One region of the Variovorax endophyticus genome, then DNA from elsewhere that is predicted to be linked to it. Evidence: predicted binding sites of a transcription regulator. Region 1 holds the regulator's gene; the other holds the start of a gene.
What was found. Region 1 encodes sigma-54, which starts transcription at its own class of promoters, with help from an activator protein. Its sites were predicted from a motif close to TGGCANGNAANCTGCTTT; they were not measured.
Positions count from the first base shown of each region.

Region 2: KV106_RS38155 (ammonium transporter) is a predicted target of sigma-54. The motif match lies at 6,720-6,737, and genes of this name have one in related genera.

Region 1 covers NZ_JAHUTH010000005.1:263,023-277,318, forward strand. The annotation lists gene KV106_RS09120 (ATP-binding response regulator) at 1-343, shown strand, start outside; gene KV106_RS09125 (cytochrome b) at 413-1,024, shown strand; gene KV106_RS09130 (YceI family protein) at 1,021-1,605, shown strand; gene KV106_RS09135 (YceI family protein) at 1,639-2,280, shown strand; gene KV106_RS09140 (LysE family translocator) at 2,303-2,947, shown strand; gene KV106_RS09145 (phospholipase D family protein) at 2,957-4,549, opposite strand; gene KV106_RS09150 (RNA polymerase factor sigma-54) at 4,560-6,149, opposite strand; gene lptB (LPS export ABC transporter ATP-binding protein) at 6,180-6,974, opposite strand; gene lptA (lipopolysaccharide transport periplasmic protein LptA) at 6,971-7,684, opposite strand; gene KV106_RS09165 (thiol:disulfide interchange protein DsbA/DsbL) at 7,884-8,531, opposite strand; gene KV106_RS09170 (SPOR domain-containing protein) at 8,719-9,483, opposite strand; gene argS (arginine--tRNA ligase) at 9,495-11,192, opposite strand; gene KV106_RS09180 (hypothetical protein) at 11,324-11,668, shown strand; gene KV106_RS09185 (spermidine synthase) at 11,722-13,752, opposite strand; gene KV106_RS09190 (DUF2214 family protein) at 13,757-14,212, opposite strand; gene KV106_RS09195 (LysR family transcriptional regulator) at 14,283-14,296, opposite strand, start outside.
Region 2 covers NZ_JAHUTH010000050.1:8,957-23,252, forward strand. The annotation lists gene KV106_RS38130 (ORC-CDC6 family AAA ATPase) at 60-1,808, shown strand; gene KV106_RS38135 (restriction endonuclease) at 1,826-2,731, shown strand; gene KV106_RS38140 (M14 family metallopeptidase) at 2,813-3,748, opposite strand; gene KV106_RS38145 (GNAT family N-acetyltransferase) at 3,875-4,939, opposite strand; gene KV106_RS38150 (hypothetical protein) at 5,084-5,425, shown strand; gene KV106_RS38155 (ammonium transporter) at 5,447-6,649, opposite strand; gene KV106_RS38160 (LytTR family DNA-binding domain-containing protein) at 6,854-7,795, opposite strand; gene KV106_RS38165 (acyltransferase family protein) at 7,982-9,190, shown strand; gene KV106_RS38170 (PaaI family thioesterase) at 9,196-9,606, opposite strand; gene ylqF (ribosome biogenesis GTPase YlqF) at 9,784-10,758, opposite strand; gene KV106_RS38180 (CBS domain-containing protein) at 11,027-11,455, shown strand; gene KV106_RS38185 (O-linked N-acetylglucosamine transferase, SPINDLY family protein) at 11,595-13,580, shown strand; gene KV106_RS38190 (HPF/RaiA family ribosome-associated protein) at 13,722-14,087, shown strand; gene KV106_RS38195 (MerR family transcriptional regulator) at 14,094-14,296, opposite strand, start outside.

The DNA.
Region 1 (14,296 bases):
GGTGGTCGAGGACAACGCCGTGGTCGCCGACAGCCTGCAGTCGCTGCTGCGCCAGTGGGGCGCGCAGCCGCGCGTCTACGGCAGTGCCGCCGAGGCGCTGGCGCTGGCCGACCTGCAGGCGCTCGACCTCGCGCTGTGCGACATCCGGCTGCCGGGCGCGCTCGACGGCATCGCGCTGGCCACCCGGCTGCAGCAGCTCAAGCCCGCGCTGGCCATCTCGCTGGTGTCGGCCGACATCGACGAGGCCACGCAGCGGCTGGCCAACGAGCGTGGCTGGCATGCGCTGCGCAAGCCGGTGCAGCCGGCCGAGCTGCATGCGCTGCTGCGGCGGGCGCAGCGCTGAGCCCCGCGCCACCCGGCGCGGCGTTCCGAGCTATGCTGCGCGCCATCTCCGATGCCGGCCCGCCCGCCGATGCCCAGCGCCCCCTCCGCCCCGACCCTCGCCGAACCGAAGGCCGCCCGCTACACGCCGGTCGCGATCGGGTTGCACTGGCTGCTGGCGCTGCTGATCCTCGGCGCGCTCGGGCTGGGCCTGTACATGACCGGGCTGCCGTTCTCGCCGCAGCGCGTGCGCTTCTACAGCTGGCACAAGTGGACCGGCATCGCGATCCTGCTGCTGTCCGCCGTGCGCCTGCTGTGGCGCCTCGGCCATCCGCCGCCCGGCCTGCCCGGCTTCGTGCGGGCCGCCATGCCGCGCTGGCAGCGCGCGGGCCGCACGGCCAGCCACCGCCTGATGTACCTGCTGTTCTTCGCCGTGCCGCTGCTGGGCTGGGCCCAGAGCTCGGCGCTCGGCGTGCCGGTGGTGTGGTTCGGCGTGCTGCCGCTGCCCGATTTCGTGCCCGTGGACCGCGCGCTCGCCGAGCACTGGCTGCAGCCGCTGCACCGGGCCGGCGCCTACCTGCTGGCCGCCATTTCGGTGCTGCACGTGGCGGCCGTCGTCAAGCACCAGTGGATCGCGCGCGACGGCCTGCTGCGGCGCATGTGGCCCGGGCCGTCGTCGACTTCCAGGAAACCCGACGCATGACTTCCCTTCTTCACCGCTGGCACGGCGCGCTGGCGCTCGCCACCCTCCTCCTTCCGGCGGCCCATGCCGAGCCGCCCCTCGCGCGGCTGGTGCCCGAGAAAAGCCAGATCGTGTTCGTGAGCAAACAGATGGGCGTGCCGGTCGAGGGTTCGTTCAGGAAGTTCGACGCGCGCATCGCCTTCGACCCGAGGAAGCCCGAGGGCGGCAGCGTGGCGCTGCAGATCGACACGGCGAGCGCGGCCTTCGGCATTCCGATGACCGATGCCGAGCTGCCCAAGGCGCCATGGTTCGATGCCGCGCATTTCCCGCAGGCCGGCTTCCAGACCACGGCCATCAGGGCGCTCGGCGACGGCCGCTTCGAGATGGCCGGCAAGCTCACGCTCAAGGGCATCGCCAGGCCGCTGACCGTGCCCGTGACGATCGCGCCGGCCGCCAACGGCCAGTCGGTGGCCAGCGGCAGCTTCGTGCTGCAGCGCATCGACTACAAGGTCGGCGACGGCGAATGGACCGACACCTCGGTGATCGCCAACGAGGTGCAGGTGCGCTTCAAGCTGGTCGTCGACGGCCTCGGCGCGCCCTGACCCTTCACATTTCTCCCGCATGCAGCATTCGCCATGAAGAACAAGACACTGCTTCCCGCCGCCCTGATGGGCTTCGCGCTCGCCGCGTCCGGCCTTGCCGCCGCGCAGGAATACACCGCCCCGCCCGTCGCGGCCAAGCCCGCGGGCGGCCCGGTCAAGGGCGCCAGCTACGTGGTCGACCCGACCCACACCTTCGTGATGTACGAGATGGGCCACTACGGCACCACCACCAACCGCGGCCGCTTCAGCACCAAGGACGGCTCGGTGCAGATCGATGCCACCGGCACCAGCGGCAAGGTCGACATCACCATGGACATCAGCTCGATCAACACCGGCGTCGACCTGCTGAACCGGCACGTGCAGAGCAAGGACTTCTTCAACGTCGCCGAATTCCCCACCGGCCGCTTCGTCGCCGAGCGCATCGCCTTCAGCGGCGACAAGGTGGCCGAGGTGCCCGGCACGCTCACGCTGATGGGGCAGACCAAGCCCGTCACCCTCAAGGCCGTGCGCTTCAACTGCTACCTGAGCCCGCTGATCAACCGCCAGGTCTGCGGCGGCGACTTCGAGACCACCGTCGAGCGCAGCGACTGGGGCATCACCTGGGGACTGAACTTCGGCTTCGAGAACAAGGTGAAGCTGCTGGTGCAGGTCGAGGCGGTCAACGTGCAGCAATGAATTCCGAAAGAGAGCACTCCCGATGATCGACAGCACCCTTTCCCTGCTCGGCATCGCCGGCGCCATGGCCGTGGGCGCGATGAGCCCGGGCCCGAGCTTCGTGATGGTGGCGCGCACGGCCGTGGCCTCGCGTGCCGACGGCCTCGCGGCCGCGCTCGGCATGGGCGCGGGCGGGCTGGTGTTCGCGATCGCGGCGCTCGCTGGGCTGCAGGCCGCGTTCCTCGCGGTGCCGGCGCTCTACCTCGCGATCAAGGGCTTCGGCGGCGCCTACCTGGTCTACCTGGGCATCCGCATCTGGCGCGGCGCGCGGCAGCCGCTCGCGATGGCGCCGGAGGCGGGCACGCCCGCCGCTTCGGGCGGCCGCGGCAAGCGCACCTTCCTGCTCGGACTGGCCACGCAGGTCAGCAACCCGAAGACGGCCGTGGTCTACGCGAGCATCTTCGCGGCCTTCCTGCCGCGCGAGGTGCCGCTGGTGCTGGCGCTCGCGGTGCCGGCCGTGATCTTCTGCATCGAGACCGGCTGGTACGCCATCGTCGCGCTCGCGCTGTCGTCGGCGGCGCCGCGCTCGGCCTACCTGCGCTACAAGACCTGGATCGACCGCGCGGCCGGCGGCGTGATGGGACTGCTGGGGCTGCGACTGGTGTGGTCGGCGGTGCGCGGGACCTGAGGCCGATTCCTAGAGCAGGCTCTCGGGCGTCAGCGGCGCCAGCAGTTCGAGCATGGTGCGATCCCAGAAGCCCGAGTCGGGCTCCTCGCTCAGCACCGTGGTCTTGCCGGCCTCCTCGCTGACCCACTCCAGGCGCGAGTCGCTGCCTTCTGCGAAGCGCAGCCTGTAGGCGCCCTGCTGCTTGAGCACCTCGAGCAGCTTCAGCGCCTGCTGCGCCATCTCGGGGCTGCGGATGAACAGGCCGATCTCGGTGTTGTGGACCTCGGAGCGCGGGTCGAAATTCATCGAGCCGACGAACAGGATGCGCCGGTCGATCACCGCCGACTTGGCATGCAGCCGGCCGACCGAGGTGCCGAACAGGCCCAGCCGCACGCTGCGGCGGGTGCGGTTGGTGCTGAGTTCGTAGAGCTCGGCGCCCAGGCGCAGCATCTCGGGCCGGTAGCGGCGGTAGGCGGTGTGCACCAGCGGCTCGTCGGTGGCGGCGAGCGAGTTGGTCACTACGCTGATCTTCACCTGGCGCCGGCGGATCTCGTTCATCACCTCGAGCCCCGCAGCGCCCGGGATCAGGTAGGGCGAGACGATGGTCACCTCGCTGCGCGCGCGGCGCATCTGCTCGACCACGTTGTAGCGCACGCTGTCGACGTCGAGCAGCGGCACGCCGCCGTACGAGGCGGTCTTGCCGATCACGCGGTCGGGCGAATCGGCATAGGCCTCGGCAGTGGTCCAGATCAGGCCGAGCCGGCCGGCATCGAGGTCCTCGGCGATCGGGCCGTAGCCCAGCAGGTCGTTGGGCGCGGGCTTCGGCGGCGGCGGCGTGGTGTCGGGGCCGGTGGCGGCCTCGAAGCGGCGCCGCAGTTCGTCGGGAGGCAATGCGCTCGCCACTACCGACTCGACCGGCCGCACGTAGGGGCTGTTCCAGTACTGGTCGAACAGGCTGCCCAGGCGCGGGATCAGCGCGCCCGTCACGAAGGTGTCGAGGTCGATGAAGTTCTCGCCCGCGGTGCGCCGGAAGTACTGGTTGCCGATGTTGCGCCCGCCCGCCACCGCCATCGCGCCGTCGGCGATGAACAGCTTGTTGTGCATGCGCCGGTTGACGCGGCTGAAGTCGAACAGCGAGGCTGTGAAGCGCGCGAGCAGGCTGCCGCGGCCGGCCGGAAAGGGGTTGAACAGGCGCAGCTCGACGTTGGGCGTGGCCGCGAAGCCGCGCAGCAGCTCGTCCTCGCCCGCGGTGTAGAGGTCGTCCATCAGCACGCGCACCCGCACGCCGCGCTGCGCGGCGTCGCGCAGGGTGCGCAGCAGGTAGCGGCCGGTCTCGTCGTTCTCGATCTGGTAGTACTGGACGTCGAGCGTGCGCTGGGCGCGGCGCGCGAGCTGGATGCGGGTGTCGAAGGCGAAGTCGCCGCCGGGCATGAGGCGAAAGCCGCTGAGGTCGGGGTCGGGCTGCGCGGCCAGCGCGATGCGCCCGAGCGCGGTGTCCTTCGACACGGCGATGGCCTTGGTGGGAGTGCGCGGGGCCTCGTCGGGCAACGAGGCGCAGCCGGCGGCCAGCAGCGTGGCCGCGAGGGCGGACATCCAGAGCCCAGACAGCAGGCGTCGGGCCATCGGCGGCTTTCTACAGGGCCTTGCGCAGGTTGGCGGGCGCGATGCGCAGCGCCTCGCGGTACTTGGCGACGGTGCGGCGCGCGCACTCGATGCCCTGCTCCTTGAGCATCTCGGAGATCTGGCTGTCCGACAGCGGCTTCTTCACGCTCTCCGAACCGACGAACTGCTTGATCAGCGCGCGCACCGCGGTGCTCGAGGCATTGCCGCCGGTCTCGGTGCCCAGCGCCGAGCCGAAGAAGTACTTGAGCTCGACCGTGCCGAAGGGCGTGGCCATGTACTTGGCGGTGGTCACGCGCGAGATGGTGGATTCGTGCAGCCCGAGCTCGTCGGCGATCTCGCGCAGCACCAGCGGGCGCATCGCGAGCTCGCCGTGCACGAAGTAGCTCTTCTGCCGCTCGACGATGGCGTTGCTCACGCGCAGGATGGTGTCGAAGCGCTGCTGGATGTTCTTGATGAACCAGCGCGCCTCCTGCAGCCGCTGCGACAGCGCCTGGCTGCCCTCGCCCTTGTGCGACTTGAGCGCGCCGGCATAGATGTCGTGCACGCGCAGCCGCGGCATCACCTCGGGGTTGAGCATGACGCGGAACTTCACGTTGGTGCCGCGGCCGGTCTTGGTGACGATCACGTCGGGAATGACGATGTTGCGCTCGACGTCGACGAAGCGGCGGCCCGGCTTGGGCTCCAGGCGCGCGATGACCTGCAGCGCCGAGCGCACCAGTTCCTCGTTGGTGCGCGTGAGCGTGGCCAGGCGCTTGAAGTCGCGCCGCGCGAGCAGCTCCATCGGCTGCTTGCAGATGGCGAGCGCGGTCTTGCGCACCAGCTCTTCTTCCTCGGTCTCGTCTTCGTCGGCCAGCGCGCGCAGCTGGATCGCGAGGCATTCGCCGAGATCGCGCGCGCCCACGCCCGCGGGCTCCAGGCTCTGCAGCAGGCCGAGCGCGACCTGGAAGTGGTGCACCAGCTCGTCGAACTGGTCGTTGTCGTCGCCCGCGAGGCCCGAGGCCAGCGCCGGCAGCGAATCCTCGAGGTAGCCGTCGTCGTTGAGCGACTCGATCAAAAAGCGCAGCGCAGCGCTGTCGTTCTCGTTGAGCCGCAGGCTCAGCGCCTGGCGGTGCAGGAAGGACTGCAGCGATTCCTGGCTGCGCGCGAGCTCGGTGGCATCGGCGCGCTCGTCGTCGCCGGTGCTGCTGTTGTTGCGCGCGGGCGCGTCGCTGCCCCACTCGCTGTCGTCGGGCGCCATGTCGACGGTGCCGTCGCCTTCCCAGTCGGGCTCGCGCTCGGGCGAGTCGAGGGCCGGCTCGGCCTCGGACGACGAGGCGGTCTCGGTGGACGTGGTCGAGGTCGAGGGCGCGGCGCCCGCGTAGTCGCTCTCGGCCTCGCGCTCGGTGTCCTCGCGCGGCGCGGGCGTGTCGGCGGCGTCGAGGCCGAATTCCTCGCGCGCGGCTTCCTCGGCGGTGCGCTCGAGGAAGGGGTTCTCGTCGAGCATCTGCTCGACCTCCTGGCTCAGTTCGAGCGTGGAGAGCTGCAGCAGTCGGATCGACTGCTGCAGCTGAGGCGTCAGCGCGAGATGCTGCGAAACGCGCAGCGACAAGCCTTGTTTCATGCCCTCAGGAAATGGCTGGCGCGAGGGTCATCACATGCGGAAGTGCTCGCCCAGGTAGACCCGGCGCACTTCGGCGTTGTCGACGATCTCCGAGGGCGTGCCCTGTGCCAGCACATGGCCGTCGCTGATGATGAAGGCGTGATCGCAGATGCCCAGCGTCTCGCGCACGTTGTGGTCGGTGATGAGCACGCCGATCCCGCGTTCCTTCAGGAAGCTGATGATGCGCTGGATCTCGATCACCGCGATCGGGTCGATGCCGGCGAAGGGTTCGTCGAGCAGGATGAAGCGCGGCTGGGTGGCCAGCGCGCGCGCGATCTCGACGCGGCGGCGTTCGCCGCCCGACAGCGCGAGCGCGGGCGAATCGCGCAGGTGGTCGACGCGCAGGTCGGCCAGCAGTTCCGACAGGCGCTCTTCCATGCGCTGCTTCGACAGCGCCTGCGGCCGGCCGTTGGCGTCGGGCTCGCGCTGCAGCTCGAGCACCGCGCGCACGTTCTCCTCGACCGTGAGCTTGCGGAAGATCGAGGCTTCCTGCGGCAGGTAGCTCAGGCCCATGCGCGCGCGGCGGTGGATCGGCATGTGGGCGATGGGCTCGCCGTCGATGGAGATCTCGCCCGCGTCGGCGCGCACCAGCCCGACGATCATGTAGAACGAGGTGGTCTTGCCGGCGCCGTTGGGGCCGAGCAGTCCGACGACTTCGCCCTTCTGCACGTCGAGCGAGACGTCCTTGACCACCTTGCGGCTGCCATAGCTCTTCTGCAGGCCGCGCGCGACGAGGCGGCTGCCCGGCACGCCGTTGGCTTCCTGGGTTCCGGCGGCTTCGATCACTTGCGCTCTTCCGCTTCGCCGCTGAGCGTGGTGCTCGGGCGCAGGCCGGCGCCCGGGGCCGGCGTGGGCGCCGGGGCCGCGGGACGGCGCGTGGCCGGGGCCGAGGCGCCCGGTGCCGCGGGCGCGGCCGACTTCGGCGTGAGGATGGCCTTGACGCGGCCGCCGCCGCCCGGTGCCGACACGCCGGCGTTCGGCGGCACGGTCGAGCCGTTGACGGTGTAGGTGTCGTTGCTCTGGTCGTAGACGATCAGCGCGCCGCTGCTCTCGTCGTTGGGCGTGGCGCCGACCAGGCGGCGCATGACGGCGCGGCGGATGAACTTGACGTTGTCGGCGCGGCTGTCGTACTCGATGACCTCGGACTCGCCCTCGATCCACTCGTCGCCGTTGCCGTTGCGCTTCTGCTTGTAATAGGCGAGCTTGCCGGGCGCCGCGGTGACCACGCCGTACTGGTAGCCCTCGGGGTCCTGGCGCACGTCGATGCGCGCACCGCGGATGATGATGGTGCCCTTGGTGACCACCACGTTGCCGGTGAAGACGCTGGTCTGCTTGAGATCGTCGTAGCGCATCGAATCGGATTCGATGTTCATCGGCTTGGTCCGGTCGGCCGTTTCGGCCAGGGCCGTGGCGGCGGAGCCGGCCACCAGCAGCGCGGCCAGCACGAGGCGGCCGGTGCGGCGAAGGGAGGAGGTGGGGTGAGAGTGCGATGTCATAGAGGCACGAAACTTGCTCTGCATTGTATGCGGCCCATCGCGCCAGACCCATGCGCGCGGATGAAAAAGCCCCGGGGCGGCGAACCCGGGCACGGCACCCCGCGGGATCGCCCCGCGTTCTGCCGACCGGCCGAATGACGGCCCGGCCGCCCCGGAACCCTCGATGGGGCCCGGCCTCCCGGCGGCCACGAAATCGAAATCAACCCTTGCGGGCTTCGCCGATCAGGAAATTGGTGACCGCCAGCGCCTTGTTCATGTTGCCGGCGGTCTCGCCGTCCACGTACCAGCGGCCGGCCACGGCCAGCGCGGGCACGCCGGCCACCTTGTAGGCGTCGGTCAGCTGCGAGGCGCGCTTGGCCTTGCTCGCCACGCCGAAGGAGGTGAACAGCTCCTTGAACTTCGCGGCGTCGAGGCCGCTCTTCTCGGCCCAGGTCACGATGTTGGCGTCGCCGTTGACGTTCTGGCGCTGGGCGTGGATCGCGCTGAAGACCTTGGGCTGGTACTCGTCGACCTTGCCCATTGCCTCGAGCGCGTAGTACAGGCGCTGCTTGGCTTCGACATCGTTGCCCACGAAGGGCACCGGCACGCGGCGCAGCACCACGTCGGCGGGCTTGCTCTTGGCCCAGGCCTCGAGCGCGGGCTCGAAGTCGTTGCAGTGCGGGCAGTTGTACGAGAAGAACTCGATCACCTCGATCTTGCCGGCCGGCGCATCGACCGGCACGCGCTTGTCGAGCACGAGGTATTCGGTGCCGGCCTTGGGCGCGCGGGCCTGGGCCTGCGCCGGCAGGTGGGCCAGCAGTCCGAGCGAACCGGCGGCGGCGGCCAGCGAGAAATCACGACGTTTCATGGGAAAGAGATCTCCAGTTGATAGACGGCAGACTGAGCCGGGCCGGTGAAGCGGAGTTCCCGCGCGCGGTGCTCGGGGCTCCGGGAAACCGGGGGCGGCGCGGACCGCGGCGAAGCTTAAAGAAAAACCATGACCGTTGTCGGGAAAGGCCACCACCGGATGGTGCCCTCCCCGGCCCGGGCGGCGCTCAGCGCTGGACGCGCACCAGCGCCGAGTCGAGGCCGGCGCCGTCCATCCGTTCCTTGAGGCGGTCGGCGTCGTCCTTCTTGTTGAACGGACCGGCGCGCACGCGGTAGACGGTGCGGCCGGCCTGCTCGCGCTCGGTCACGCGGGCCTCGACGCCCATCAGCGAGAGCTTGGCGCGCTGCGCCTCGGCGTCCTCGGTGGTGCGGAAGGCGCCGGCCTGCACGAAGTACATGAAGGGATCGGCGCCGCCGGAGCCGGTGGCGGCCGCGGCATTGCCGCTGCTCGACGACGGGGCGGCGGCCACCGTGGTGCTGCCGCCGACGCTGCCGGCACGCGCCCGGGCCAGGTCGCCGAGCGGATCGTTCGAGGGCGGCAGCGCATTGGCCTCGGCCGGCACCGGGGCGGGCCGCGCGGGCTTGGGCGCGACCACCACCGGCACCGGCGCCGTGGGCGGCGGGGTGCCGGGCGAGACCGCGGCGGTGGCGGGATTGGCGTTGTCGCCGGAAGGCGGCGCGCCGACCGGGCCGGCGGCCGCGGGACGGGGCTGCTGCGGCTTGCCGGCCAGCGGGGCGTTCGGATCCCAGTCGCGGTTCTTGCGCGCCTCGGCCTCGTCCTGCTCGGCACCGCCGCGCTGCGTCTTGGTGACGAAGGGGATCGGCACCTTGGTCACGTAGACCGCGATACCCAGCGCGACGCCCAGGCCGAGCACCAGGCCGATGATCAGGCCGATGACGATGTTGCCGCGTTGTCTGGTTGTCTTCTTCATGGTGAGGGGGTTCACATCTTGCGCGGCGCGGTGACGCCGAGGATCGCGAGGCCATTGTGCAGCACCTGCGCGGTCGCGGCGACCAGCGCCAGGCGCGCCAGCTTCACCGCCTCGTCGTCCACCAGGATGCGCTCGGCGTCGTAGTAGCTGTGGTACGTGGCCGCCAGTTCGCGCAGGTAGAAGGTGACGTCGTGCGGCGCGAAATCCTTGGCCGCGGCGCTCAGCATCTCGGGGTACTTGGCCAAGAGCAACATCAGCGACTGGGCCGCCGGGCTCTCGAGCGGCGACAGGTCGACGCCCTGCAGCACGGCCGCATCGCCGCCCCAGGCCGCGAGCACCGAGCAGATGCGCGCATGCGCGTACTGCACGTAGTACACCGGGTTGTCGTTGTTCTGCGCCACGGCCAGGTCGACGTCGAAGGTGTATTCGGTGTCGGGCTTGCGGCTCAGCAGGAAGAAGCGCACGGCGTCGGTGCTGGTCCACTCGATCAGGTCGCGCAGCGTGACGTAGCTGCCGGCGCGCTTGCTGATCTTGACCTCCTCGCCGCCCTTGGTGACGCGCACCATGGTGTGCAGCACGTAGTCGGGGTAGCCCTCGGGGATGCCCCACCCTTCAAATTGACTGGCGGCCTGCACGCCGGCGCGCACGCGCGCGATGGTGCCGTGGTGGTCGGTGCCCTGGATGTTGATGACCTTGTGGAAGCCGCGCTCCCACTTGGCGATGTGATAGGCGACGTCGGGCACGAAATAGGTGTACGTGCCGTCCTGCTTCTTCATCACGCGGTCCTTGTCGTCGCCGTAGTCGGTCGACTTGAGCCACAGCGCGCCGTCCTGCTCGTAGGTCTTGCCCGCGGCGACCAGCTGCGCCACCGCGCGCTCGACGCGGCCGCTGGTGTAGAGGCTGGACTCGAGGTAGTACTGGTCGAAGCGCACGCGGAAGGCCTGCAGGTCCAGGTCCTGCTCGCGGCGCAGGTAGGCGACGGCGAACTCGCGGATCGCGTCCAGGTCCTCGATGTCGCCGTTGGCCGTGACCTCGCGGTCCTCCGACTTCACGGTCTTCTTCGCGATGAAGTCGGCCGCGATGTCGGCGATGTAGTCGCCGTTGTAGGCCGCGGCCTTCTCGCCGCTCGGCCATTCGGCGTCGCCGGGCTTGAAGCCGCGCGCGCGCAGCTGCGTGCTGTTGGCCAGGGTCTGGATCTGCACGCCGGCGTCGTTGTAGTAGTACTCGCGCCAGACCTGCTCGCCCTGCGAGGCGCGCAGGTTGCAGATGGCGTCGCCGAGCGCGGCCTGGCGGCCGTGGCCCACGTGCAGCGGGCCGGTGGGGTTGGCCGAGACGAACTCGACCAGCACCTTCTCGCCGGTGGCCGGGCGCTGGCCGAAGGCGGCGCCCGCGTCGAGCACCTCGCGCACCACCTGCTGCTTGGCGGCGGTCTTCAGGCGGATGTTGAGGAAGCCGGGGCCGGCGATCTCGACCGCCTGGACCCATTGGGCGAAGGCGGGGGTGGCGAGCAGCGCGGCGCTCAGTTCCTCGGCGAGTTCGCGCGGCTTGCGGCCGAGCGGCTTCGCCAGCTGCATGGCGGCATTGCTGGCGAAGTCGCCGTGGGCCGCGACCTTGGGGGACTCGAACGCGGCCTTGAGGCCGGCGCCGGGGGAGAGGGATTCGAGCGTGTTCGCGAGCGCCGCGAGCAGCTCCTGTTTGACCAATAGCATCGTGGAATTTTACCGGGGGCAAACTCGGCCGCAGTTGACGATCGTCATCCAACCGTCGACCTTGGCCGTTACGATGGTCAACCCCGAGGCGGGGCAGCCACTGTCACAACCCATTTGCAAGGACACACACCATGAAGAAGCTCCTTTCCCTGGTCGCCTCCACCATCGCGCTCGGCGCCTGCCTTTCCTTCGGCGCCGCCCAGGCCCAGGACAAGGTCGCCACCCCGGCCGCTCCCGCCGCGGCGGCCCCCGCCGCAGCCGCCGGCGGCTGCGAAGCCAAGGCCGTCGACAAGAACGGCAAGGCCCTGGCCGGCGCCGCCAAGGCCAGCTCGATCAAGAAGTGCGAGAAGGAAGCCAAGGCCGCCGCCGCCCCCGCCTGCGCCACCAAGGCAGTCGACAAGAACGGCAAGGCGCTCGCCGGCGCCGCCAAGAACAGCTTCATGAAGAAGTGCGAGGCGGACGCCGCCAAGGGCTGAGACCGCTTTTCTCCGCAACCTTTGTAAACAAAGCCCGCCTCGTGCGGGCTTTGTTACTTGAGCACGCCCAGCAGGTTGTTGTAGTCGTCGGTCCAGGGCCGCGCGGCCGGGTCGACCGCGATCGGCTGGGCCGCCGCCGCGATCGGCGGCCGCGCCAGCGCCTGCGGATCGCGCGCCACCAGCACCCAGTCGGTGGCGTGCAGCCAGGCCGAATCCTCCGCGTCGTCGCTGACCAGCACCGCGTGCAGCCCCTGCGACTGCGCGATGCGGGCCACCACGGGCGCGAGCGCGAGGAAGTGGTTGGTGACGTGGAAGGCCACCACGCCGTCGAGCCGCAGGTGCCGCAGATAGACCTGCATGGCCTGCGCGGTCAACAGGTGCACCGGCACCGAGTCGCCCGAGAAGGCATCAACCGCCAGCACGTCGAAGCCCTGGTCGCTTTCGCGCTCCAGCGCCAGCCGCGCGTCGCCGAGCACGCGCTCGATCCGCGCGCGGCTGTCGCGCAGGAAGGTGAATTCGCGGTCCGCGATGCCGAACACCTCGGGATTGATCTCGTAGAAGCGGTAGACGTCGCCCGTGCGCCCGTAGGCCGCGAGCGTGCCGGCGCCCAGGCCGATCAGCCCGACGCGGCGCGCGCCGATCGGCAGCGCCTCGATGGCGCGGCCGATGCCCGAGGTGGCGCCGTAATAGGTGGTGGGTTCGCGGCGGCGCTCGGGCGAGAGGAACTGCTCGCCATGCTTGATCGAGCCGTGGACGAACTGGCGCACGTAGTCGGGCGGGTCCTGGCGCCGCACGTCGTAGGTGTGCATCGATCCGTAGAAATTGCGCCCCAGGGTGCGCAGCCCCTCGTGGTCGCTGCGCACCTGCTCCGAGAGCAGCCAGGCGCAGCAGGCCGCGAGCCCCACGCCGGGCACCCACAGCAGCCAGCGCGCGCGCAGCACCAGCGCACCGAGCAGCGCGGCCAGCACCAGCCCGATGCCGAGCTCGTAGTAGGCCGGCAGCAGGTAGGGCGCGCCCAGCCCGACCGTCACGCCGCCGATGGCGCCGCCCAGCGACAGCATCAGGTAGAAGCGCGTGAGGTGCGCGGGACCGGGCCGCAGCCGCGCGGTCTCGCCGTGCAGGAACATGCACAGCACGAACAGGCCCGCCACGTGGATCGTCAGCGCGGTGTGGATCTTGAGTCCGGCGCCGTCCTGCAGCTGGTAGGCGCACAGCGCCAGCATCGCGGCCGCGAGCGGCACGAACAGGCCGCGCCGGTACCAGCGATCGCTCTCGAAGCACAGCACGAAGGTCAGCAGGTAGAGCGACAGCGGCAGCACCCAGAGGAAGGGCACGGCCGCGATGTTCTGCGTGATGTGGTTGGTGACGGCCAAGAGCAGCCAGGAGCCGAGCGCGGGCAGCGCGAGCCACAGCAGCTGGTCGATGCGGCGCGGCGCGGCGACGGGCGCATCGGTGGATACGGCGGCGGCCGGCAGGTCGTGGTTCCAGCGGCGCGCCATGTACAGCGTGGTGCCCGCGCAGAGCACGACGAAGCCCGCGTAGCCCCACGACCAGCCGATGGCCTGCTGCATCAGCGTGCTGCGCGGCTCGATCAGCACCGGGTAGCTCAGCAGCGAGAGCAGCGACGCGAGGTTCGACAGCGAGAAGTAGCGGTACACGCGCGCGCCCCAGGGCGTGCGCGACACCCACGACTGCACCAGCGGCCCGGTGGTCGAGAGCAGGAAATACGGCAGGCCGATGGTGCCCACCAGCAGCCCGAGGATGCGCCAGGCCGGGTCCTCGGCGCCGGCCGGCTTCCACTGCGCGCCGGCCACGATCGGCAGGAAGGCCAGGCTCGCGAGCAGCAGCGCCACATGCAGCAGCGCCTGCGCGCGCATCCGCAGGTGGCGCGAGATCCAGTCCGAATAGGCGTAACCCGCGAGCAGCGCGACCTGGAAGAACACCATGCAGATCGACCACACGGCGGCCGAGCCGCCGAACCACGGCAGGATCTGCTTGGCGATCAGCGGCTGGACGAGGAAGAGAAGGAAGGCGCTGCCGAAGATCGTGCCGGCAAACAGGAGCTGGATGCCGGCGCTCGCCATGCGACTACTTGCTGCCGAAGCCGCGCGCGAAGAACACCGCCGCCAGCGGGATCACGGCGATCAGGTGGGCCTGGATCATCACCAGCTTGCGCGTCTTCTTCACCTCGACGTCCGACGGCAGCGTGCCACTGGCGCGCAGCGCCTTGCGCCAGCGCAGGTAGTTCAGGGTCGGGAAGATCGACAGCACGCCGACCACGATGAACAGGCCCAGCTTCAGGTGCAGCAGCGGGTTGGTCCAGTACCAGGCCGTGCCCTTCACGCCCCAGAGGGTGCGCGCGATGCCGGTCAGCAGCACGGCCACGGCGGCGATGCCGTAGACCATGTCGACGCGCGCGAGCCGCTCGACCACCGCGGCATTGAGCCACTCGACGCGGCACAGCGCCGCCTCGCTGGCGATGAAGACGACCATCGTGAGGATGGCCAGCAGATGCAGGTAGGCGAGGATGGCTTCGAGGGTCATCGTGGCGTTCTCTTCGTCGGGGCGCGTGGGGTTTGCAAATGCAAACAGATTGTGCAGCCACGCGCCCGGCTCAGGTCCGTCCAC
Region 2 (14,296 bases), on a different contig from region 1:
GCGCCGGGAGGCCCCATCTCGGGGACGCGCGCCGGTCCGTTTCACTTGCACCAGCCCTCATGCAGAAGAACACGACCAGCGCGCCCCGGACCGGCAATGCCATGCCCATCAGCGACGTCCAGATCCAGAAGGCCGTCGCGACGCTCTCGAACGCGCTGCGCGCCGAGAACATCCAGGACCAGAGCTACCTCGGCCTGTACGTGGGCGAGGACGCGCTGCACGACATCCACAACCTCAACAACCAGGTCATCTACGGCCGCCGCGGCTCGGGCAAGACCCATCTGCTGAAGGCGCTGCAGGAGAAGATCAACAACGACTTCGCGGCCTCGCGCCGGATCGCGGTCTACATCGATGCCCGCACCATCCTGCCGCATGCCGAGGCCGACGGCCTGAGCTGGGAGCAGTACGCGGTCATCCTGTTCAAGAACATCATCCGCAGCCTGGTGAACGCGTTCTCGAGCAACCTGCGCGCCATCCACGGCCGGGACGACATCATCCCGCTGCGCCGCGATCCGCTCGACGCCGAAGCCGAGCGCCAGCTGCAGCACCGGCTCGAGGCCATCCAGCGCGAACTCGACGGCAGCTCGCTCAACAAGCTCAAGGAGACGGCCCTCGCCGTCGAGTCGATCGCGCAGGCCGGCGCCTCGCTCAAGCTCTCGAAGGCGCCCGAGCTGCAGGCCTCGGGCAGCCTGCAGACCAAGTCGCAGGAGTCGAGGCTCAAGGACCAGTTCATCAGCGTCTTCGACATCGCGAACCTGCTGCAGGAGCTGAGCGAGGAACTGCAACTGAACCGCGTCTTCTGCCTGATCGACGAATGGTCCGAGATCCCGAACTCGGCCCAGAAGCACCTGGCCGAACTGGTCAAGAAGTCCTTCATCGCGAGCCGCTTCAGCTTCAAGATCGCCGCGATCCCGAACCGCACCGACCTCGGCCACAAGACCGACGAGAAGTTCTACGGCCTGGAGGACGGCGGCGACATCTTCGGCTACCAGCTCGACAACCGCTACGTGTTCGAGATCGACAAGGCCAAGACCCGAAACTTCTTCAACCAGCTGCTGTGCAAGCACCTCGAGCAGCACAGCCCCAGCCTCTCGGACGAACTGCTGCTGCCCTCGCGCAAGAACAACGACGCCTTCATCAACGCCTTCCTCACCAACAAGGCGCTGGGCGAACTGCTGATCGCGAGCGCGGGCATCCCGCGCGACTTCATCAACCTCTTCATCCACTCGTACGCGCAGTTCAAGAGCTCGGGGTCCAAGCACATCTCGATCAAGAACGTGCGCGCCGCCACCTCGGGCTGGTACGAGACCGACAAGAAGAAGCAGGTCGACGAGCACTCGGTCGAGAAGAACCTGCTCGAGAAGATCGTGCAGGAGATCGTGGTCGGCAAGAACTCGAGCCACTTCATGATCAGCGAGAAGTACTCGGCCAATCCGCACATCCTCGGGCTGGTGGATTTCCGCGTGCTGCACCTGCGCAAGAAGGGCTACTCGCACAAGGACATGGCGGGCGAGACCTTCAACGTCTACTCGATCGACTACGGCTGCTACAACCACCTCAACATCACGCGCACCGCGCTCGACAACAACACCCTCGAGAACCTCAAGGTGCGCGACGACATCCGCGACATCCGCCGCATCCACCTGAGCGATGCCTTCTTCCAGAAATTCCAGCTCGCGGTCGGCGAGGCCTTCATGTGCGAGCACTGCAAGAAGCCGGTCGACACCACGCACGCGGCCTTCGTGAAGCAGTCGCTGTGCAACCACTGCTTCGAGAAGATTCCGGCGCGCAGTGCGCTGGCGGCTTGAGCGGCGAGGCAGCGCAGATGGCCCGATCCAAGCGCCAGGACCGACGTCGCGAGCGGGCGCGCCGGGAGTTGGCGGGCAAGGGCTGGACCGCGGTGCTCGTCGGCCTGCTTCTCCTGCTGGTCGTGCCGATGTTCCTGCGCGGTCCGATGCTGGCCGGCCTGGGCGCCGCACTTCGGCCCGCCGGCTGGGCCGCGCTGGCCGTCGGCGCTGTGCTGCTGGCGCTCCACCATTTCATCGATCGGGCGGTCAAGGCGGCCGGTGCACCCGAGGCGGATCCGGCCTCGGCCTCCCGCGCGCGGACCGAGCCCGTGCTCGACACCGGTGCCGCGTCGCCGCTCTACCCCCGGCGAGATACCGGTAGCCAGGCCGCGGCGACATGGAGCGCCGCCGTCTTCGCCGAGATCGAATGGCGGCGCTTCGAGGCGGTATGCGAAGCGCTCTACGCGCAGGCGGGCTTCGCCACCCGAAGCCAGTCGCATGGTGCCGACGGCGGTGTCGACATCTGGCTGCAGTCCCGACACAGCGACCAGCCGCGCATCGTCCAGTGCAAGCACTGGCAGAACCGGCCGGTGGGTGTGAAGGAGCTGCGCGAATTCCTCGGCGTGATGACCTCGCACGGCCTGAAGAGCGGCACCTACGTCACGAGCTCCAGGTTCTCGAGCGATGCCATCGCCTTCGCCAAGGCCAACCGCATCCATGTCCAGGATGGCGAGGCGCTGCTGAAGCTCATCGGCCAGCGCACGCCCGCGCAGCAGGTCGCCTTGCTCGAAGTCGCCTATGAGGGCGAATACTGGCGGCCGACCTGCGCCAGCTGCGGGACCAAGATGGTCGAGCGCCCCTCGGCGAAGAACGACGGCAGCTTCTGGGGTTGCGCGAACTATCCGCGCTGCCGGGGCAAGACGATTTCGAAGGCACGCGCATGAGTTCGGAGCGGTCGGGCTTCACGGCCGCCTGCCTCGACCCCACCACGCCCGCGGCCTCACACGACGCTGCCCTGGCTCGTCTCAAATCGGCTGCGTCAGGTAAAGCGCCTCGCGCCCCACGATCACGCGCTGCGCGGGCATGAACACGGTGCAGTCGTCGACCGGCGCACGGATCTCGTCGGGGCCGTTGGTGGCGATCAGCTCGCCCTTGGCGAAGGTCTCGAAGCCGATCAACGGGCGCACGAAGGCGAAGTCCTCGCTCTGGATCACGTGCGTCTGCAGCAGCTTGAAGCGGCGCTGCGGCTCGGGCGCGGGGGCGGCCGGGTCCTTGTCGACCAGGCCGAAGTAGGCAAGGAAGTCGTAGGTGACGGCGGTGGCGAGGTCGGAGGCGGAGCGCAGGAAATGCTGGCCGCACTCGACCACCATCGCCACGCCCTTCCCGTCGGGCCCGCCATGGCTGCCGTACTGGATCAGCGGCGTGCCCGAGCCCAGGCCGTCGGGCATCACGAGGTGCACGGGCGGCCGGCCGATGGCCATCGCCACCCTGGCATTGCGCTCGAAGGACGGGTAGACCCAGAACGGCACCACCGGCTGGCTGGTGGAATGAATGTCGAGGATGTGATCGGCGGCCTCGACCACCGGCCGCAGGATGCGCGCGCGGCGCAGCTCGGGGCTGTCCTCGGTGCCATCGAGCCACTCGGGCGACCAGATGCGGTTGAGGTTGTGGACGATCTGGCGGCTGTCGTAGGGCGCGGCTTCGGTGAAGGACTCGTAGGCGTCGATGTTCGCGAAGCTCACGGTGAGCGTGCCGATCTTCGGCCGCACGCCATGGTCGAGCAGGTGCGTGGCGGCCGTCATGCCGCAGATCTCGTTGCCGTGGGTCAGGGCATTGATGAGCACGTGCGGGCCGGGCTTGCCCGATTCGAAGCGGTGCACGTAGTCGACGCCGACATTGCCCTGGCGGTAGGCGGAGAGGTCGCGCGGGAGGACTTCGAGAGCGGGTGGGGATTGCGTCATGGTGGGGTGTGGCGGCTCGGGCGGGATCGGGGTCGCGCGAGTTTGCTACAGGCGGCGCGTTCTTGCTGGGCGCCGGTTCCGGCCCGATACGCTTCAAATTTGAAGCGTATCGGCGCAATTTGCGCTTCAGGCCGACGATTCCCCGCGCCGCGCCAGGCACTCGGCCAGCGCCTCGACCCCCAGCTGATAGACCCCCTGCCGCCGATGCACCTCGAACCCCAGCCGGCGGTTGATCGCGAGGATCGGCGCATTGGCCTCGGCGTTGTAGGTCACGACGGTGCGCAGTTCGGGATGCAGCGCGCGCACGCTGTCGAGCATCGCGGCCTTCACGGCCTTGGCCAGCGAGCGGCCGCGCCAGGCGCGCGCCACGCCGGTCAGGCGCTGGTGCAGGCGGTCGGGGGTGCGCGGGTCCCAGTGCGCCTCGCACATCGCGGCCAGCGTGCCGTCGGTGTCGACCAGCAGCACCAGGTGGTGCTCGCCGCCGCTGCGGTCGAGTTCGCGGTACCAGTTGGCGTAGCCGTCGAGCTCGTAGCGCGCGGGCGGCAGCTCGAGTTCGCCGAGCGGCATGTCGTTGAAGAGGTCCGAGAACGGCGCCAGCAGTTGCGCCAGGCGCTCCATCGGCGTGCGGCCGGGATGGATCTCGAAATGCAGCGCGCCGCCGGCCGTGCCCTGCGCCTTCCAGCGTGCGAGCTCGTCCGCGTCGAGGCCGTCGATCCGCATGCGGTTCTCGACCACGCGGTGCTTGAGGACCGCGCCCGAGGCTTCGAGGAAGGCATGGCCCGGAGGGTAGAAGGTGTTCATCGTCGCGACGGTCTTGCCGTGCTCGCGCATGAAGGCCAGCAGCGGCACCAGCAGCCGGCTGCCGATGCCGCGGCGCCGGTGCGCGCCGAGCACGCCGAGCCAGGCTTCCATGTGCAAGGCGAAGGGCTCGCTGTTCGGTGCGTCGGGCCGGCGTCGCCAGAGGATGATGTTGCCGACCAGCTCGTCGCCCTCACGCGCGACGAAACGCTCGGCCTCGAAGAAGGGCATGCGGCGCCGCGCGTCGTGCTCGAAATCGGCATCGGCGGCCTGCGGCTCGCCGGGGTGCAGCTCCTCGTCGCGGATGCGCCGGTATCTGTGGAAGCGCGCCCATTCGGACGCGTCGTCCGCATGGACATCGAAGCGCCGGATCTCGATCGTGTCGTTCGCCATCTCCCGTCCTCCGTGTTCTTGCCGGGGGCGCGATTGTGCCGAAGCGCGGTCGCGTGGCGCGCGCGGGCGAACGCATCTTTGGCTTGGCCGAAGGTTGGCGCTTCGACAATGGCGTTTCCGCCACCTTCGACGAGGAGTTCGCACATGCCCTTCCCGCCGCTGTCCCGCCTGGCCCTGGCCGCCGCGGCCCTGCTCGCACTCGCGGGCGCCGCCGCGCAGGAAACGAAGACCGACCCCGTCTACACGCGCGCGCGCCTGATGTCCTCGCACGAGGAGTCCGGCGGCAAGCTGTACCTGCACCTGAAGATCCCGCCGCGCTCGAAGATCCCGTTCACCACCCAGACCTTCAGGCTGGCCGACCGCAGGCTCGCGGCCGACATCGCCGACGGCACGCCGGTCGAATTCCTCTCGCGCCGGCTCGACGGCGAGAACACGGTGGTGGCGATCCGCGCGGTGGCCGAGTGCCCGCGCTTCCAGAAGTGCTGAGCCGCCCCCACCGCGAACCGTTCACCAGTTGACTTCGCGCTCCGGCGTCGCCGAGATGTGGTGGATCGAGAGGTCGGCCCCGTCGAATTCCTCTTCCTGCGACAGCCGCAGCCCGACGGTCTTCTTGAGCACGCCGTAGACCACGGCGCCGCCGAGCAGCGCCCAGACCACGCCCATGGCGGTGCCGATGAGCTGCGCGCCGAGGTTCACGCCGCCGATGCCGCCCAGCGCCTGGGTGCCGAAGATGCCGGCCGCGATGCCGCCCCAGGTGCCGCACAGGCCGTGCAGCGGCCAGACGCCGAGCACGTCGTCGATCTTCCACTTGTTCTGCGTCAGCGTGAACATCGCGACGAAGATGGCGCCGGCCACGCCGCCCACCACCAGCGCGCCAATCGGGTGCATCAGGTCGGAGCCCGCGCACACCGCCACCAGCCCGGCCAGCGGGCCGTTGTAGACGAAGCCGGGGTCGTTCCTGCCCATGGCCAGCGCCACCAGCGTGCCGCCGACCATCGCCATCACGGAATTGACCGCGACCAGGCCCGAGATCTTGTCGATGGTCTGCGCGCTCATCACGTTGAAGCCGAACCAGCCCACGCACAGCACCCAGGCGCCGAGCGCGAGGAACGGGATGTTCGACGGCGGATGCGCGGCCAGCGAGCCGTCGCCGCGGTAGCGGTTGCGCCGCGCGCCCAGCAGCAGCACGGCCGGCAGCGCGAGCCAGCCGCCCACGGCATGCACCACCACGGAGCCCGCGAAGTCGTGGAATTCATGGCCCGTGACCGAGGCGATCCAGTCCTGGATGCCGAAGTGCTTGTTCCAGGCGATGCCCTCGAAGAAGGGATAGACCAGCCCGACGATGACGGCGGTGGCGATCAGCTGCGGCCAGAATTTGGCGCGCTCGGCGATGCCGCCCGAGATGATGGCCGGGATGGCGGCCGCGAAGGTCAGCAGGAAGAAGAACTTCATCAGGTCGTAGCCGCTCCTGGCCGACAGCTCGGTGGCGCTGACGAAGAAATGGGTGCCGTAGGCCACGCCGTAGCCGACGAGGAAGTAGACGATGGTCGAGACCGAGAAGTCGACCAGGATCTTCACGAGCGCATTGACCTGGTTCTTCTTGCGGACCGTGCCGAGTTCGAGAAAGGCGAACCCCGCATGCATGGCCAACACCATGATCGCGCCTAGAAGGATGAACAGCGCGTCTGCGCCCTGTTTGAGTGCGTCCATTGGAGCTTCTTGCTGGTTTTTGGATTGATTTGGTGCGCCGCACCTGAATTCAGCAGGACGGCGGGCCAATGAAGCAAAAATGGTGCCCACAAGCTCGTCAATGGTGCGAAACGGGCCGAGATGGGGCTCAACGAGCCCGGTGGGCAGGCACGGCGCACCGGAACGGATGCCGCCTGACGGTGCATGGCGGCACCCCGCGGCGGTTCAGGAGGCCGTCGCGCCGCGCAGGGCCTCGCGGTAGCGCCGGCTGCACGGCACGGTGCTGCCGTCGTGCATGTGCAGCCGGGCATCGCCGCCGTCGAGCGGCTCGATCTCGCGCAGCCGCGAAAGATTGACCGCATGGCTGCGGTGCACGCGCACGAACAGCGCCGGGTCGAGCTGGGTCAGGAAATCGGTCAGGGTGGCGCGCAGCAGGTAGTCGTGGCCATTGACGTGCAGGCCGACGTAGTTGCCCTCGGCCTGCAGCCAGTCGATGTCGCTGGCGGCGATCAGGAATTCGCGCCGCAGCTTGCGCACCAGGAAGCGCTCGGGGCGCGCGGGCGCCGGGGGCGGTGAGGGTTCGGCGGGCGGCTGCGCGGGCGCGGCATCCGCCGGCTGCGGCGACGCTTCCGGTGCCTCGTCCGGCGCGTCGAGCACCCGCGCCTCGCCCTGCCAGCGCAGCATGAACATCCGGTAGGCCCAGATCCCGAACACGATCGAGACGTAGGCGCGCACGTCCTTCAGGTATTCGTAGCCCCACTGCGCGGCCCAGCCGCCGAAGGCGTAGTGCTCGCCGGCCACTGCATAGGCCAGCGAACGCAGCGCGAACATCGCCATCACGTGGACCCCGCTGAACACCACGCTGGCCGCCAGGTGCCATGCCAGGTAGCGCGCCAGCCTGCCGGGCGCCAGCGAGGCCAGCGGCGAGAGCCGGCGCTCCAGCGCCACGATGGCCGGCACCAGCAGCAGCAGGACCAGGTGGCTCGAGCCCTCCCAGACCACGATCTCCCAGGTCTCGCGCGGCACGGCGCGCGAGCGCGCGTCGACCATCGCCACCATGGTGTTGAACAGCGCCTGCAGCGCCATCACGACGATCCAGAAGCCGACCTCGACGTAGCGGCGGATCGGCTCGTAGCGGTGGTAGAGGTCTTTGCGCGGGCCGGCCATGGCCGGCGATTGTCGCGATCCGCGTGGCGAATGGGGCGACAGGGGCGGCCCAGGGGGCGGTTTTCTCCCCTGGTTTCGTCCCAGCGGGCTCACCGCTCGTCACAAAGTGCCGGCGATCCGTCCCCGGGGCGCGCCGCGGCGGCATCGCGCCTCGACCATGGCCGCCTTTGCAGTCAGGAGCCCCCCATGCCCGCCACCCCACCGCCCGCCGTCGAGCGCCGCCACGACATCGACGCCCTGCGCGCCCTCGCCTTCCTGCTCGTCATCGTCTACCACGTGGCGATGTACTACGTGGCCGACTGGCCGTGGCACCTCAAGAGCCCGCATGCGGCCGAGTGGCTGCAGTGGCCGATGCGGCTGCTGAACCTGTGGCGCATGGACCTGGTGTTCCTGATCTCGGGCGTCTCGCTGGCCTTCCTGAGCCGCCACCAGGGCACGGCGGCGCTGCTGCGCGGCCGCGGGCTGCGTCTGATGCTGCCGCTGGCCTTCGGCATGGCGGTGGTCGTGCCGTACCAGGCCTATGCCGAGGGCGTCGCCAACGGTCTGGTGGCGCCGGGCTTCGGCGCCTTCCTCGCGCGCTACCTGCCGATGAGCCAGCCCTGGCCGAAAGGCGCCTTCGCGGGCGCCGAGTTCGGCATCACCTGGAACCACCTCTGGTACCTGCCGTACCTGTTCGTCTACACGGCCGCGGTGGCGCTCACGCTGCCGCTGTGGCGCTCGGCCGCGGGCCAGGCGCTGCGCCGGGCCTTCAACGGGCTGCGCGGCGGCTGGCTGCTGCTGGTGCCCGCGCTGCCGCTCGCGGCCTTCACGCTGCTGCTGGCGCCGCACTACCCGCCGACCCACGACCTGGTGCGCGACCCCTTCCTGCACAGCATCTACTTCACCGTCTTCCTCTACGGCTACTGGATGGGCGCGGACAGCGGCATCTGGCGCGAGCTCGAGCGGCTGCGCCGCGTGTCGCTGGCGCTGGCCGTGGCGGTGGTCGCCGCCTACATCGCGGCGCGCACGCTGGGCGCCGGCCGCGTGCCCGACGAGGTCAACGCCGTGCTGCGCTCGCTCTACCTCTGGGCCGCGGTCGCCACCCTCCTCGGCCATGGCCACCGCCACCTGAACCGCCCCTGGCCCTGGCTGCGCTGGGCCAATGCCTCGGTCTATCCCTGGTACATGCTGCACCAGACGCTGATCGTGCTGGCGATCGTCCGGCTGGCGCCGCTGGCGCTCGGCCCGGTGCTCGAGCCGGCGCTGATCCTCGCGGCCACGCTGGGCGGCTGCTGGCTGCTCAACGACGCGCTGATCCGCCGCGTGCGCTGGCTGCGGCCGCTGTTCGGCCTGCCGATGCGGGAAAAGCGGGCGCCGCGGCCGGCGCCCGCGGCGGCCCTGACGGCCGCGCGCTGAAGGCCTCAGCCCTTGTCCTCGACCGGCACCAGGATCGTGCTGCCCGTGGCCACCAGTTTCAGCGTGCCGTCCTCGGCCTCGCCGAACAGCTCGGCGGCGGTGAAGACCTGCTTGCGCCCGGCCTTCACGACGCGCCCGCGCGCCACGAAGGCGCGGCCCAGCGCGGGCGCGATGCAGTCGACCGAAAAGTGCGAGGCCAGCACGCGGCCCGCCACGGTGGCGGCCGCGAAGCCGCAGACGGTGTCGAGCAGCGCGCCGATCATGCCGGCATGGAGGAAGCCGGCGTACTGGCCCATGTCGGCCTCGCGCCATGCCATGCGCAGCTCGGCCTCGCCCTGTTCCGCGCGCACGACTTCGAAGCCGGCCCAGCGGTTGAATGCGGCCGATCGGTTCACGGCCTGGATGGTGTCTAGCATCGGATGCTCCTTCGAGAGGGGGACTCTCCTTGTCGACCGGAATGGGTCGAGTCCACTCTACGAAGCGGCCCCCGGCCGGCCCGTCGCGCCCGCGACCGGAACGCGCGCGGCAGTTGCGTCGGCGACAGCGCGCACCGCGGCCGCGCCAAGGGATGGCCGGGCGCCCGGGAAGGCGCCTCAGGCGGCCGCGTCGTCCTCGGCGGCCGCGGCCTTGCCGCCCTTGCGCTGCTGCTTGCGCGCGGCCTTCTTCGCCTCGCGCTCGGCATCGGCGCGCTGGCCCTCGGCCAGCCACTGGGCGAACTCCTCGGGCGTCTCGAGCGTGATGCGCCCGAGGTTGCCGGCGCGGAACTCGTGCATCACGATCTCGGCCGCCTTCTGCAGGTTCACGCGCCCCTTCCCGAGCAGCGCGCCGCGCTTGCGGCCGATGGTGTCGAGCAGCGCCTCGTCGCGCATCTCGGCGAGCTCCGCGGGTTCATGTTCGTGCTCGACCAGCTTGAAGCGCGCGACCAGCCCCGCCGCGTAGTGCTGCTTGAGGTAGCCGAGCAACTCGAGCGCCACCTCCTCCTCGTCGAAGGCGTTGCGCCCGACCGCGCCGCTGGCCGCGAGGTTGTAGCCGCTCTTGGGCACCACGATGCGCGGCCACAGCATGCCGGGCGTGTCCCAGAGGTAGAAGTCGTCGGCCAGCGTGATGCGCTGCTCGAGCTTGGTGATGCCGGCCTCGTCGCCGGTCTTGGCCTTGCGACCGCCGGTCAGGGTGTTGATCAGGGTGGACTTGCCCACGTTCGGGATGCCGCAGATCAGCACCCGCATCGGCTTGGCCAGGCCCCCGCGGTTGGGCGACAGCGCATGGCAGGCGCGCACGATCTGCTGCGCGGGCGTCGACAGGCTGGCGTCGAGCGGGATCGCGCGCGTGGCCGGCAGGGCGTTGTAGTGCGCGAGCCAGCGCTCGGTGCGCTCGGGGTCGGCCAGGTCCTGCTTGTTGAGCACCTTGAGCGCCGGCCGGTTGGCGGTCAGCCGCGCGAGCATTGGGTTGGCGCTCGAGCCGGGCAGCCGCGCGTCGAGCAGCTCGATCACCACGTCGATGTCCTTCACGCGCTCGGTGATCGCCTTTTGCGTGAGATGCATGTGACCGGGGAACCACTGGATCGCCATCGGTGCGTGTTCTTTCTTGTGTCTGTGGCTGCGGGAGGGGGCCGGGAGACGGTGCGTGCACCGGTCCGGGGTGCGCATTGTGAACCGCGAACCTGAATGGATCGATACGCCCCGGCCGCGCGGGGATACCGGGGTCTTTGCCGCGCGGGGCATGGCCGCCACGCTTGCAAAGTCTTGCGCCGTTCGCGCGCGCCAGCCCCTATGATTTGTCCGAGCGCGCGCCTTCCGGCGTCGGTCGAATCCAGACTTTTTTCCAGGAGTTGCCGCGATGAAACCCGTCTCCGAACTGCTCAAACGCCACGATTCCTCGGCCTGGCGCACATCGCCGGACACCACGGTGTTCGACGCGCTGGCCACGCTAGCCCGCTTCGAGGTCGGCGCCCTGATGGTGATGGAGGGCGACCGGCTGGTCGGCTTCCTCTCCGAGCGCGACTACACGCGCAAGGTGGCGCTGCAGGGCAAGAACTCCAAGGAGGTCAAGGTCTCGGAGATCATGACGCCCGACGTGATGACCGTGAACCCGCAGACCCCCACCCACACCTGCATGGCGCTGATGAGCCAGCGCAAGTTCCGCCACCTGCCGGTGGTCGACGGCGACAGGGTGGTGGGCATGATCTCGATCCAGGACCTGATGGACGACATCATTGCCGACCACGAGCAGACCATCGAGCAGCTCACCCACTACATCCAGAGTTGAGCGAAGGGGCGCCGCCGCGCCCTAATTCCCGCGTCAGGCAGACGCAACACGGCGACGCTAGACTGCGCGCGCCCGCCCTCGCGGCCGGGCGCCACTTCCTGGTTCCTCTCCCCAGATCATCGAACAACAAGGGCCTGCAATGAGCCTGCAGTCGGCCGAGCTGCTTTTCCGGCAGGGCCAGTATTCCGCTGCGCAGAAAGTGCTGCTGCAGCTGCTGAAGAAGGGCCAGCACATGGCCGCCGCGAACCGGCTGCTGGGCTTCATCGCGGGCCAGGCGCAGGATTTCGCGCAGGCCATCGAGCGGCTGCGCGCCTCGCTGCGCTACGACCCGAATTCCCTCGAGAGCTGGTACTACCTCGGCGTGGCCTGTCAGAAGTCGGGCCAGCACCGCGCCGCGGCCGAGGCCTTCGGCGCGCTGCTGCAGCGCCAGCCGAACCTGTTCGAGGCCGAGCACGACCTGGGCCTCGCGCTGCTCGCGCTCGGCAAGGCCGGCGAGGCGCTGGCCCATTTCGACCGCGCGGTGCAATTGCGCCCGGGCGCCTTCGAGGCCCACATGAACCGCGGCGCGGCCTGCGGCAAGCTGCGCCTGCATGCACAGGAACTTCAGTGCTACGAAAGCGCGCTGGCGCTGCAGCCGGCGCATCCCACGCTGATCGAGAACTACGGCACCGCGCTGTGCCAGGCCCGGCGCTTCGCGGACGCGGCACGCCTGTACGACCGGACCCTGCGCGAGCATCCCGGCGACACCGACTACGCCTTCGCGCGCGGCGGCCTGCTCTATGCGCGCGCGGCCATCGCCGACTGGCAGGACTTCGACGCCCAGATGGCGCTGCTGCGCGAGGACATCCGCGCGCAGCGCGAATGCATCGAGCCCTTCGCGCTGCTGATCCTGCCTTCCACGCCGCAGGAGCAGCTGCAGGTGGCGCGGCTGCATGCGCAGCGCCACTACCCGATGGCGCCCGAACCGCTGCACGCGCCGGTGCGCGCCGAGGGCGATCGCCTGCGCGTCGGCTACATCTCGGCCGACTTCGGGCGCCACGCCACTTCCTTCCTGGTGGCCGAGGTGTTCGAGCGCCACGACCGCGAACGCTTCGAGGTCACGGCGATCTCGCTGCGCCAGAGCGACGGCAGCGCGATGCGCGAGCGGCTCGAGCGGGCCTTCGACCGCTTCGTCGACGCGCACGAGCTGTCGGACAGCGAGACCGCGCAGGCCATCGCCGACCTCGGCATCGACATCCTGGTGGACCTCGGCGGCTACACCATCGATGCGCGGCCCTCGGTGCTGGCGCTGCGGCCGGCGCCGCTGCAGCTCAGCTACCTGTGCTTCCCGGGCACGCTGGGCGCGCCCTTCATCGACTACCTGGTGGCCGACCCCTTCCTGATCCCCGAGGCGGCGCGCGCGGACTACAGCGAGAAGATCCTCTACCTGCCCGACGCCTACCAGCCCAACGATTCGCGCCGCGAGACGGCGACCGCGCCGCTGTCGCGTGCCGATGCCGGCCTGCCCGAGGCGGCCTTCGTCTTCTGCAACTTCAACAACGGCCAGAAGCTCACGGCCGCGTTCTTCGACATCTGGCTGCGGCTGCTCGCGCGCGTCGAGGGCAGCGTGCTCTGGCTCAAGGGCGGCACCGAGGCCTACGAACGGAACCTGCGCGAGCGCGCCAGCGCCCACGGCATCGCGCCCGAGCGGCTGGTGTTCGCGCCCTGGGCCGAGCAGTCGGCCCACCTGCAGCGCCTGGCGCTGGCCGACCTGTGCCTGGACAACCTGCCCTACAACGCCCACACGACCGCCAGCGACGCGCTGTGGGCCGGGCTGCCGCTCGTGAGCTGCATGGGCCAGACCTTCGCCGGCCGCGTGGCGGGCAGCCTGCTGGGCGCGGCCGGTTTCCCGCAGCTCGCGACCGATTCGCCGGCCGCCTACGAGGCGCTGGCCCTGGCGCTCGCGACCGACCCGCCGCGCCTCGCGGCCCTGCGCGCCGAGCTGGCCGCCACGCGCGGGCACTGCGCGCTGTTCGACACCGCGGCCTACACGCGCCACCTCGAAGCGGGCTTCGCCGCGGCCTGGGAGCGCCACCGCGCGCAGTTGCCGCCCGATCACATCGTGGTGTCGCGCCTGGGCGCGTAGGCCGGTCTCTTCATCGCCGCATCGCCAACCCTGCCCGGCCCGCCGGCAGGGCCTTGGCCTACGCTCGCCGCCATTTCAGCGTTCAGAGTGGAGTCTCGTTTCGATCCTCCAACCTGACATCCAAGAAGGGAGACATTGGGCATGCAGATCCAGGTCAACACGAGCAACGGCATCGACAACAAGGAAGCGCTCGAGCGCTGGGCCGACACCGAGATCCAGCAGCAGCTGCAGCGCTTTCGCGACGACGTGACGCGGGTGGAAGTGCACCTGAGCGACGAGAACCACGAGAAGGCCGGCGAACGCGACAAGTGCTGCGTGATGGAGGCGCGGCTCGCGCACCACCAGCCGCTGGCCGTGAAGCAGCACGCTTCCAGCATGGACGAAGCCTTCCGCGGTGCGTCCGACAAGCTCAAGCGCCTGCTCGACAGCACGCTGGGCCGGCTGCACAACCACCGCGACCGCGAGTCGATCCGCCGCGACGGCGGCGCGGGGCTGGTGGCCGAATAGCCTTCTTCAGCGCCGGCGCGCGCGGCGCGAGGGCGCGGGCTCGTCCGGCTGGCGCGGCGGGAGCGCCGGCTCGGGCTCCGCGGTGGGAATGAGCGGCGGGCGCTGCCCGCTCTCGATCCAGGCGTCGTAGAAATCGATCTTGCGGTCGACCAGCGACAGCGCGCGCTTCCATTCGGCGATGGTCCGGTTCACGCGCTCGCGGTGCGCCG